DNA from 2 places in the Rhizobium yanglingense genome. Region 2 is predicted to be linked to the other one. Evidence: predicted binding sites of a transcription regulator. Region 2 holds the regulator's gene; the other holds the start of a gene.
What was found. Region 2 encodes PhoB, which activates phosphate uptake and scavenging genes when phosphate is short. Its sites were predicted from a motif close to TGTCATNNANCTGTCAT; they were not measured.

Region 1: the regulator PhoB is predicted to act here: its motif matches at 2,418-2,434, upstream of ACW4PC_RS04435 (DUF1045 domain-containing protein).

Annotation. Positions count from the first base shown of each region.
Region 1 covers NZ_CDSAWY010000003.1:6,227-10,632, reverse strand. The annotation lists gene ACW4PC_RS04445 (AzlC family ABC transporter permease) at 1-622, opposite strand, end outside; partial or broken gene ACW4PC_RS04440 (AraC family ligand binding domain-containing protein) at 729-1,587, opposite strand; gene ACW4PC_RS04435 (DUF1045 domain-containing protein) at 1,635-2,342, opposite strand; gene ACW4PC_RS04430 (hypothetical protein) at 2,457-2,726, opposite strand; gene ACW4PC_RS04425 (hypothetical protein) at 2,746-3,087, opposite strand; gene ACW4PC_RS04420 (hypothetical protein) at 3,123-3,305, opposite strand; gene ACW4PC_RS04415 (hypothetical protein) at 3,336-3,488, opposite strand; gene ACW4PC_RS04410 (hypothetical protein) at 3,482-3,628, shown strand; partial or broken gene mnmD (tRNA (5-methylaminomethyl-2-thiouridine)(34)-methyltransferase MnmD) at 3,816-4,406, shown strand, end outside.
Region 2 covers NZ_CDSAWY010000004.1:553,077-557,482, forward strand. The annotation lists partial or broken gene ACW4PC_RS07725 (YbhB/YbcL family Raf kinase inhibitor-like protein) at 1-55, shown strand, start outside; gene ACW4PC_RS07730 (hypothetical protein) at 150-593, shown strand; gene ACW4PC_RS07735 (hypothetical protein) at 631-819, opposite strand; gene ACW4PC_RS07740 (winged helix-turn-helix domain-containing protein) at 1,209-1,889, opposite strand; gene phoB (phosphate regulon transcriptional regulator PhoB) at 1,913-2,596, opposite strand; gene phoU (phosphate signaling complex protein PhoU) at 2,631-3,344, opposite strand; gene pstB (phosphate ABC transporter ATP-binding protein PstB) at 3,379-4,194, opposite strand; gene pstA (phosphate ABC transporter permease PstA) at 4,210-4,406, opposite strand, start outside.

The DNA of each region.
Region 1 (4,406 bases), on a different contig from region 2:
CAAGCAGACCGGCGACGGCGCCGGCTGCGATATACCAGACGCCTGGTACGAAATGTTGGGTGGCTACCGCGGCCGCACCGCTTGCGATAAGCACAGCGCCGGTTTCCGGTCCCTTCCAGAAGCCAATGACGAGCACGATGAAAACGGCCGGAAAGGCGAAATCCAGTCCAAGCGCCACGGGATCACCGAGGAAAGCGCCGAGCGTCGCGCCCGCAAGACCCGAAAGCACCCAGGCGAGATAGAAGGGCGCGGCAAGCCCAGCGAACCAGGCGGGCGTGAGCCGCGCAAGACCGGCGCGAAATTCCGCCATCGCCCAGATCTCGTCTGCAAGAAACAGGCATGCGAAATAGCGCCTGCGTCCGCCAAAAGCCTGCATCTTGGTGCCGAGCGAAGCACTCATCAGCACATGGCGGATATTGACGAGCAGGGCCGCAAAGCCGACGCTCGTCCACGAGGCCGGATGCGTCCAGATATCCATTGCCACGAACTGCGAACCGCCGGCAAAGACCAGCGCGCTCATCAGTGCCGTCTCGACCGGGGAAAGCCCTTTCGTGACTGCGACCGCGCCGAAGACAAGGCCGATCGGTATGACGGCAGCGATGAGTGGCGAAATGGCTCTCATGCCGCCAAGGAACTCCGCCCATTTTCCATTCTCATTCACGACAGATCTCCGATTTGATGCGGAGGTTTTAAGAATGGAGATGAATGGTCGTCTTGAACGAAAGTGACTACCGCGCGCGGTATTGGCCGGGCGTCACGCCGGTGCGTGCCTTGAAATGCCGGCTGAAATGCGCCCTGGTCGGCGAAACCGCATTCGAGCGCAATCTCCGCCGGCTGTCCGCCAGCCTGCAGCTTGCGCCGGGCAACGCGAATGCGGATATCAGTGAGGAAGGCGTGCGGCGTGATGTGGAATTCCTTGCGGAAGGCGCGTATCAGATGCGCACGGCTGAGGCCCGCCACGGCGGCGAGTTCTTCAAGTCCGACATCGAAGGCGTAGTTTTCCATCAGGTAGTCACGGGCGCGCTGCACGGCCGACCGCTCCTGCGTGTCGATCGGCACGATGATTGAACTGCCGTGATGCCGAAACATGGCCTCGAGCACAAGGAACATGCCCTGACTGGTCTCCAGCGCACCGGCCCCTGTTTCCAGCGCGCGGTGCGCATCCTGAAAAGCCTCGGCAAGCCGGGGATCGTGAAGGATCTGCTTGCCGAAGGCCGGCATGCCGCTGAAGGTGCGGCCGGTGACATCTTCCAGGATTTCCCGGAAGAGTGACGTGTCCGGGTAGATCATCCGGTAGCGATAGCCGCCCTCGACAGGCACGCCGTCATGGATTTCGCCCGGATTGATCAGATAGAGATCGCCCGGCCCCGAACTTTCGCGCGCGCCCCGGATCGTCGCGATCTGGCTGCCGCTTTCGATAGCGCCGATGCTGAAGGTCTCGTGGGCATGCGGCGCGAACTCATGCGTCAGGAACGTCGCGCTCAGGCATTCCATGCCGCCAAAACGGCTGTCACGCCAGAACCGCGTCGTCTCCGCCCCAGACAGCGGCATGGCTTCGGTTGCCTGTTCCTGGGAGATGTTGTCCATCGGCCGGATATAGCATCTTTGGGCCGCCCATTCTTGAACAAAAGTGATCAGGCGATCTTGCGCGCGCTGACCTTGCCCATCGGATGCAGCGAATGGACGCGGAACGGCCCGCCTGTGCCTTCCTCGAACATCAGCGCGATGTTGGCGACGGTGACCGGCTCAGCGAGAACAGGCTCGAAGACGCTACGCAGCGCCTGCTCTATGCGCGGCATATCGACAAGATTGACAGGACCCGTCACAGGCATGTGGAAGCGGAACTCGTCCATCACATAGGGATTGCCCCAGCGATGCAGGTTGGCAAACTGCGCGGCCGAAAGCCCATCCGGATCGATGCGCTCGATCTCGGCTTCGGAAAGCGGTGCACGGAAGCGGTCGAAATCCTGCACGACCGCAGAAGCGAGATAGTGCATGTGTTCGCAAGGGACCGACGGCACGAGGCTGAAGTAATTGCGCAGGCGGGCAACCTCGATCCTTGGAATCCGGAACGGCTGGAAGCTGCCGGAAAAGCGCATCATATCGCGTAGAAGTTGCGTCTCCGAAACATCGGGTGCAAGATGAAACGGCGCCTTCAGCACACCATGGAAACCGTAGCGGCGCGGCACGGCAGTATGGAACGCTATATCGTGGATGCCGATGCCGCCATTGGCTGGAGGTTCGACCATCTCGCCGGAAAAGACGTTGCGGCCGAGCCAATTGGCCGCCACCTGGCTGAGCGGATCGCTCGGCGTAGGCGTGAAGCAAATGGCGTAGCGCATGCAATCTCCTCCATCAAAGGAAGGGCGCGCAGACAATTCCGGCGCCGTCGATGCGCAAGCAGATAGGTGATTTGCATGACAGAATAACGAAAAGCACCAGCTTCTAATTCACGTTTAACGTGAAGCAGCCGTGATATGGCTCGAAAACGCGAAACGTTTCCGGCAGGGCGAAAGCTGCGGAACGGCCGTCGGCCAGGTATGCACGGCAGCTTCGGCAAGACGGTGGGCAAGGCCGAAGCTGACCTTGAAGCCGCCGGTCAAGCGCGATGAGCTTCGGATAGCATCGGATGCGCGACCGATCATCGGATCGCGGTCGATCGCCTTCGGACGAAGGCCGGCCCAGCGCTCGACGCACCGGCGCGCTCGCCAAGCGACGGGGGCCATCTCGCAGACGCAGCTTCGATCAGAGCAGTTTTTCGAGCTTGAGCATCGGTCGTATTAAGGGATTATCAAAACGGTCCTCGCTGGTGCTGCCGATCGCAGCATGTGCCGCCCTCATGCGGCAATGATATAGAGGCCGTTCACGGAAGACGGTGGGAAAGGCCGGGATCGATCTCGGCGCTTCAAGCAGCGCCGCCTGCCCCTTGACCGGTTGGCCGAGCGTGCCTTTCCACCTCCGGGCCGTGAACCGCTGCAGATCAGCGGAAATGACTGGTGACCTGCCGCGACGATGACAGCGGCCGAAAGGCGATTGTTCGTCCCACCGGCGTCGGCGATCGCCGCGTTCCGGCTTCGAGACCGCCAAGCTGATAGCATTCTCGATAATGCTGCACCAGCCGCTTATGCCGTGCCTTGCCAAGAAAGGCCGACAAGAGCGGCGACCAGCGTGCGGGGTGCGACGCGGGCAGCGAGCGTGTCGTGCACGAAGCCCGCTCGCACCAGCGGCAGGCGTCGATCCAGCCTGTAACCGGCGGAGCTATCTGCCGACATGCCAATGGAAGCTGCGGCTCGCGCCGATGCCAATGTGTTTCCAGCGCATCGGCGGACATGGCGCTAAGCGCGATCGCTGCGCAGATGCGGCTTCGGCAGCGGGATGATGCGGCCGGAGCGGCGGTAGCCGGTGGAAAGGCCGGTGGCAGCTTCGATCGCAGCGATCTCGGTTTCGAGCGCAAACCAGCGCATCGAACTGGAACTGCTTCTTGGCATTCCATTTGATCCGGCAAATGCGGCATCAGCGCGCCCGAGCAGCCCGCCGCTCGCACCGCTGCCCCAATGTCACCGGCATCGACGAGGAGCGTGTCGATGCCAAGCCGTTCGGCCATGAACCGCCGCCCACAGTCCCATGATGCCGCCGCCGGCAATCAGCAGCGGCATGGAAGCCGGCAATCTTGGCGATTGACCCGGAGGAGATCGGCCGCACTATCGGCTTTAGGCATGAAACATTCCGACGACACTTGATCCCAGAGACTGGCCCAGAAATTGGCGCAGCGACCGGAGAAACCCCCACCGTCGCTCGAATGGCGCGACGGCGATATGCCCTATTCGCAGGCCTTTGGCGACCATTTTTATTGCCGAACGGACGGGCAGGCTCGAATGCGGCCACGTCTTTCTGGCGGGCAATGGCGTGCCGGAACGGTGGACTCGGACAGAGGACATTTTCCGCATTGGAGAGTTGGGGTTCGGCACCGGGCTGAACTTCTGCGGAAACATGGCGGCAATGGAAAGCGCATCGCCAAAGGGCGCTAAACATGCTGCAGTTTCATTTCCTTCGAGCTTTACCCGATGCAGCCCGCACGAGATCGGTCGCGCACTTTCGCACTGGCCGGAAATCGATGCCGAGCGGCAAGGCGCTGACGGCGCTGTGGCCCGGCCGAGCCGAAAGGCACCGGTCGACGTCTGGCATTGGACGAGCAGACGCACCTTGACGCGTTGTCTGCGGCCCGGCGATCGATGGCGTTGCCGGCCGCGCGAACCGGGCTTCGACGCCTGGTATCTCGATGGTTTCGCGCCCGTCGCGCAACGCCGGACATGTGGTCGCTGAAGAGCTGATGCAGGCTCATCTGCGAGAAGACCCTCTCCGGAGGAAGCATTCGCGACCTATGCCGCCGCAGGCTTCGTTCAGGC
Region 2 (4,406 bases):
GGCGAGCATCGAGGTCACGTCACCCGCGGCGGCCATCCCGCCGCGGAGCAACTGATCGTGACGAAACCGCGCCGCTTTCGCGCCACTTGCAGCATCCTTTGAACAATCAGGCAGTTTCCGCGTTCATTTGAAGGGCAAAGGAGCTCTTGATGTCATACGGATCGCTGAGTGCTTTTGGTGACACCTGGTGCCGGTACAGCCCGGACACCGAGACCCTCGAGGCCGCTCATGACCTGGTGGACCAGTACCTCGTGTTCGCCGAGGAAGCCCAAGTGGGAAATGACATCATCGACGAGATCGAGCTGCCCGTCCCGAAGCCTGTCCTGATCAAGTCTTTTGGCCTCGTCATCGCTGCCGAGCACCGTCCGCAGATAAGAACTCTGCTGATCAAGGCCGCTATGACGCTTGCCCAGTACCGCGACGACGTCGGACCACGGATCCGGTTAAAGCCTACGACACCGCACGGCAGGCCGCGGGCGGCCCGATCGCGCGAATTCGAGCGCCGTCTCGAAAAGAAGCTTGTGGCGGTCGCTGCAGAACGGATCAACCTCGGCGCCTTCTATCGCCGCGCCTTTATCGAGGCCATGCATTGACGCCAGGTGCGGTCGCACCTTGCCTTGGCCGCGAGGTTCAGATCGCCGCCTGCATCAGGTAGAGGGATCGTTCCGGAGGAAGCTGTGCAACCATTCTCATCATGATCTTGGGATCGACACGGGGAACGGATCGCAGTTGGCCGTCCCGGTAGATGATCGTCAAGACGCGCGTCTCTTCGTCATAATCGAGTTCAGCAATCGTTTTCGTATACACCAGGAACCGCATGCCGTTTACACCTCGCTGGTCAATGGAACATCACCAAGGTGATGGTGCCGACCATGACCCACCCGGAAACGATAATCAGGGACATTCTCAACAACGCCGTCTTGATTGTCATGGAATACTCCAAAATCGCTTCAACCAAACTAGCTGTACTTTGGGACGAGTGGGCCCTATCTGGCCCGAACCCTCATCCCGGCTGGATTATATGTTTGACGCCCCTAGGCGAGTATGGGAGCCGAAGGCGGACTCGGAATCACCTCCAGCGCGACTAAGCACACCCTAATATAGGCAGTCGCGTGAAATCGACGTGACACACGTATTGAGAGAACATCGGCATCGCGCGTCTCAATCTGTGCGCACAGCGATGGGGATAGATAGGAACCTGATCCAGATCAGAAGTCGCCGAGTGCATAGCCGGCGCCACGCACCGTCCGGATCACCTTATCGGCCTTGCCGAAACTGATGCCCTTCCGGAGACGCCCGATGTGTACGTCGACAGCGCGCTCATCGACACTGGCATCGTTACCCCACAGCGATGCCCTCAGTTCCGATCGGGAGTGGACGCGGCCAGGGGACTTCATCAGAAACTCGAGCAGCCTGAACTCGGTGGGGCCGAGCTTGACTTCCTTCTTCTGCCTGTGAACCCGGCGGGCGTTTTTGTCGAGCGTCAGATCCCCGACCTTCAGCGTGCTCTCCAGCAGCGCTGGATTGAGCCGCCGCAGGAGGTTCCGCAAGCGGATGAGGAGTTCCACGGGGGAGACTGCCTTTATGAGGCAGTCGTCGGCTCCGGCGGAGAGGACGGCCAACCGGTCCTGCTCGAGGGCCGAGTTCAAAAGCACCACAATCGGAAGGCGGGCGGTCGCTCCAGTTGTCCGGAACTGACGGCATGTCGAGATTGCCAGCGAGCCAGGAGCCGGCGCACCGAATATCACCGCATCAGGCAGCCGCAACGCCACGAGCTCGACCAGCGAGGCATGCGGGTGAAGACAGTTCACCGAATATCCTTCTGTCTCCAGAGCATGCTTCAGTGTCGTGAGCAGATCTTCGTCCTGCTCGACAACAAGTATGCGCACCGACATCTTCTCCGGCCTTCCTGCTATGCTTCCATCGAATATCCTGCGCCGCGGACGGTGCGGATGACGTCCTGCATGTTGGAAAAATTCAGCGCCTTGCGCAGGCGACCGACATGAACGTCCACGGTGCGCTCGTCGACATAAATGTCGTGGCCCCAGACACCGTCCAGAAGCTGCGAACGCGAGAAGACGCGGCCGGGCGACGACATCAGGAATTCCAGTAGACGGAATTCGGTCGGGCCGAGACGGACTTCGCGGCTCTTGCGGTGAACACGATGCGTTTCGCGGTCGAGTTCGATATCGCCGCATTTCAGCACCGTGGAGAGTACCTCGGGCTTGGCGCGTCGCAGCATCGCCTTGACGCGGGCAACGAGCTCGGGCGTGGAGAACGGCTTGACCACGTAGTCGTCGGCGCCGGTGGAAAGGCCGCGCACACGCTCGCTTTCCTCGCCGCGCGCCGTCAGCATGATGATCGGCAGACGCTCCGTTTCCGGGCGCATGCGCAGGCGGCGGCAAAGCTCTATGCCCGACACGCCCGGCAGCATCCAATCGAGGATCAGAATATCGGGCGTGCGCTCCTGAAGCCTGATTTCGGCCTCGTCGCCGCGCAGGATGGTGTCGACCTCGAAACCTTCGGCCTCAAGGTTATAGCGAAGAAGCACGCTCAGTGCTTCTTCGTCTTCAACGACTGCAACTCTGGGGATCATTCGGTTCTGTCTCCTGAGGGCCGGTTCGGATTTGTCATTCCGTGACCGCGCCGACGGTGTTGGCAGCGTCGTCCTTCGGACGTTCGCCTTCCGGCTGTGCGCCGGTCGCCATGTAATAGATCGTTTCGGCAATGTTGGTAGCGTGATCGCCGATGCGCTCGATGTTCTTCGCGCAGAAGAGAAGATGCGTGCAGCTGGTGATGTTGCGCGGATCTTCCATCATGTAGGTCAACAGCTCGCGGAACAGCGAGGTGTACATTGCGTCGATTTCCTCGTCGCGCTCGCGGATTGACTTCGCTTTGTCGGCCGCGCGGGTCGTATAGACATCGAGCACTTCCTTGAGCTGGACCAGCGCCAGTTCGGAAAGATGCTCAAGACCGCGTGCAAGCTTGCGCGGAACGCCGGTGCTCTGCACGGCGATGACCCGCTTGGCGGTGTTCTTGCCGAGATCGCCGACGCGTTCGAGATCGGCCGCGATGCGGATCGAGCCCATGATCTCGCGAAGGTCGGAGGCCATCGGCTGGCGGCGGGCGATGGTTACGACCGCCTTGTCGCCGATCTCGCGCTCCGCGTGATCGAGGATCACGTCGTCCGAGATGACCTTCTGGGCCAGAGCGGTATCGCCGTTGACAAGCGCGCGGACGGCGTCCGACACCATCTGCTCGGCAAGCCCGCCCATTTCCGAGATGCGGCGGGACAAGAACTTCAGATCGTCGTCATAGGCAGAAAAGATATGGGTCGATGCCATTGGGATTGTCCTTGAATAGCCTGAACGCCGCAGATCAGCCGAAGCGGCCCATGATGTAATCCTGGGTGCGCGGGTCGTCCGGATTGGTGAACATCTTGTCGGTGTCGTTCTCCTCGACGAGATTGCCGAGGTGGAACATGGCGGTGCGCTGCGAAACGCGCGCCGCCTGCTGCATCGAATGCGTCACGATGACGATGGTGAAGTTTTCGCGCAGCTCATGAATCAGCTCCTCGACCTTGGCGGTCGCGATCGGATCGAGCGCCGAGCACGGTTCGTCCATCAGGATGACTTCCGGGCTGACGGCGACCGCGCGTGCGATGCACAAGCGCTGCTGCTGGCCGCCCGACAGACCGGTGCCGGATTCCTGCAGGCGATCCTTGACTTCGTTCCAAAGGCCCGCGCGCTGCAGCGAATACTCGACAATCTGGTCCATATCGGCCTTCGACTTCGCCAGACCATGGATACGCGGTCCGTAGCAAACATTCTCGTAGATCGACTTCGGGAACGGGTTCGGCTTCTGGAAAACCATGCCGACACGGGCGCGGAGTTCTACGACATCGATGTCCGGATCGTAGATGTCCTCACCATCGAGGGTAATCTTGCCGGTCACGCGGCAGTTGTCGATCGTATCGTTCATGCGGTTCAGGCTGCGCAGGAACGTGGACTTGCCGCAGCCGGAAGGACCGATGAGCGCGGTAACAGTGTTTTCGCGGATGTTCAGCTTCACGTCGAAAAGCGCACGCTTGTCGCCATAATAAACCGAGACGTCCTGGCCGATCATCTTGTACGGGATCGTATTCATCTTCTGGTCCAGAGCCTTCTCAACTGCTGCTTCGGTCAACATGTTCATGATAATGTACTCCGTTTACCAGCGACGCTCAAAGCGCCGGCGCAAGAGGATAGCCCCGAGGTTCATGACGATCAGGAACAGGAGCAGGACGATGATGGCGCCAGATGTACGTTCGACGAAAGCGCGTTCGGCTTCGTTGGCCCACATGTAGACCTGCACCGGAAGCGCCGTCGACGGATCAAGCGGTGTGGCCGGTGCGCTGGCCACGAAAG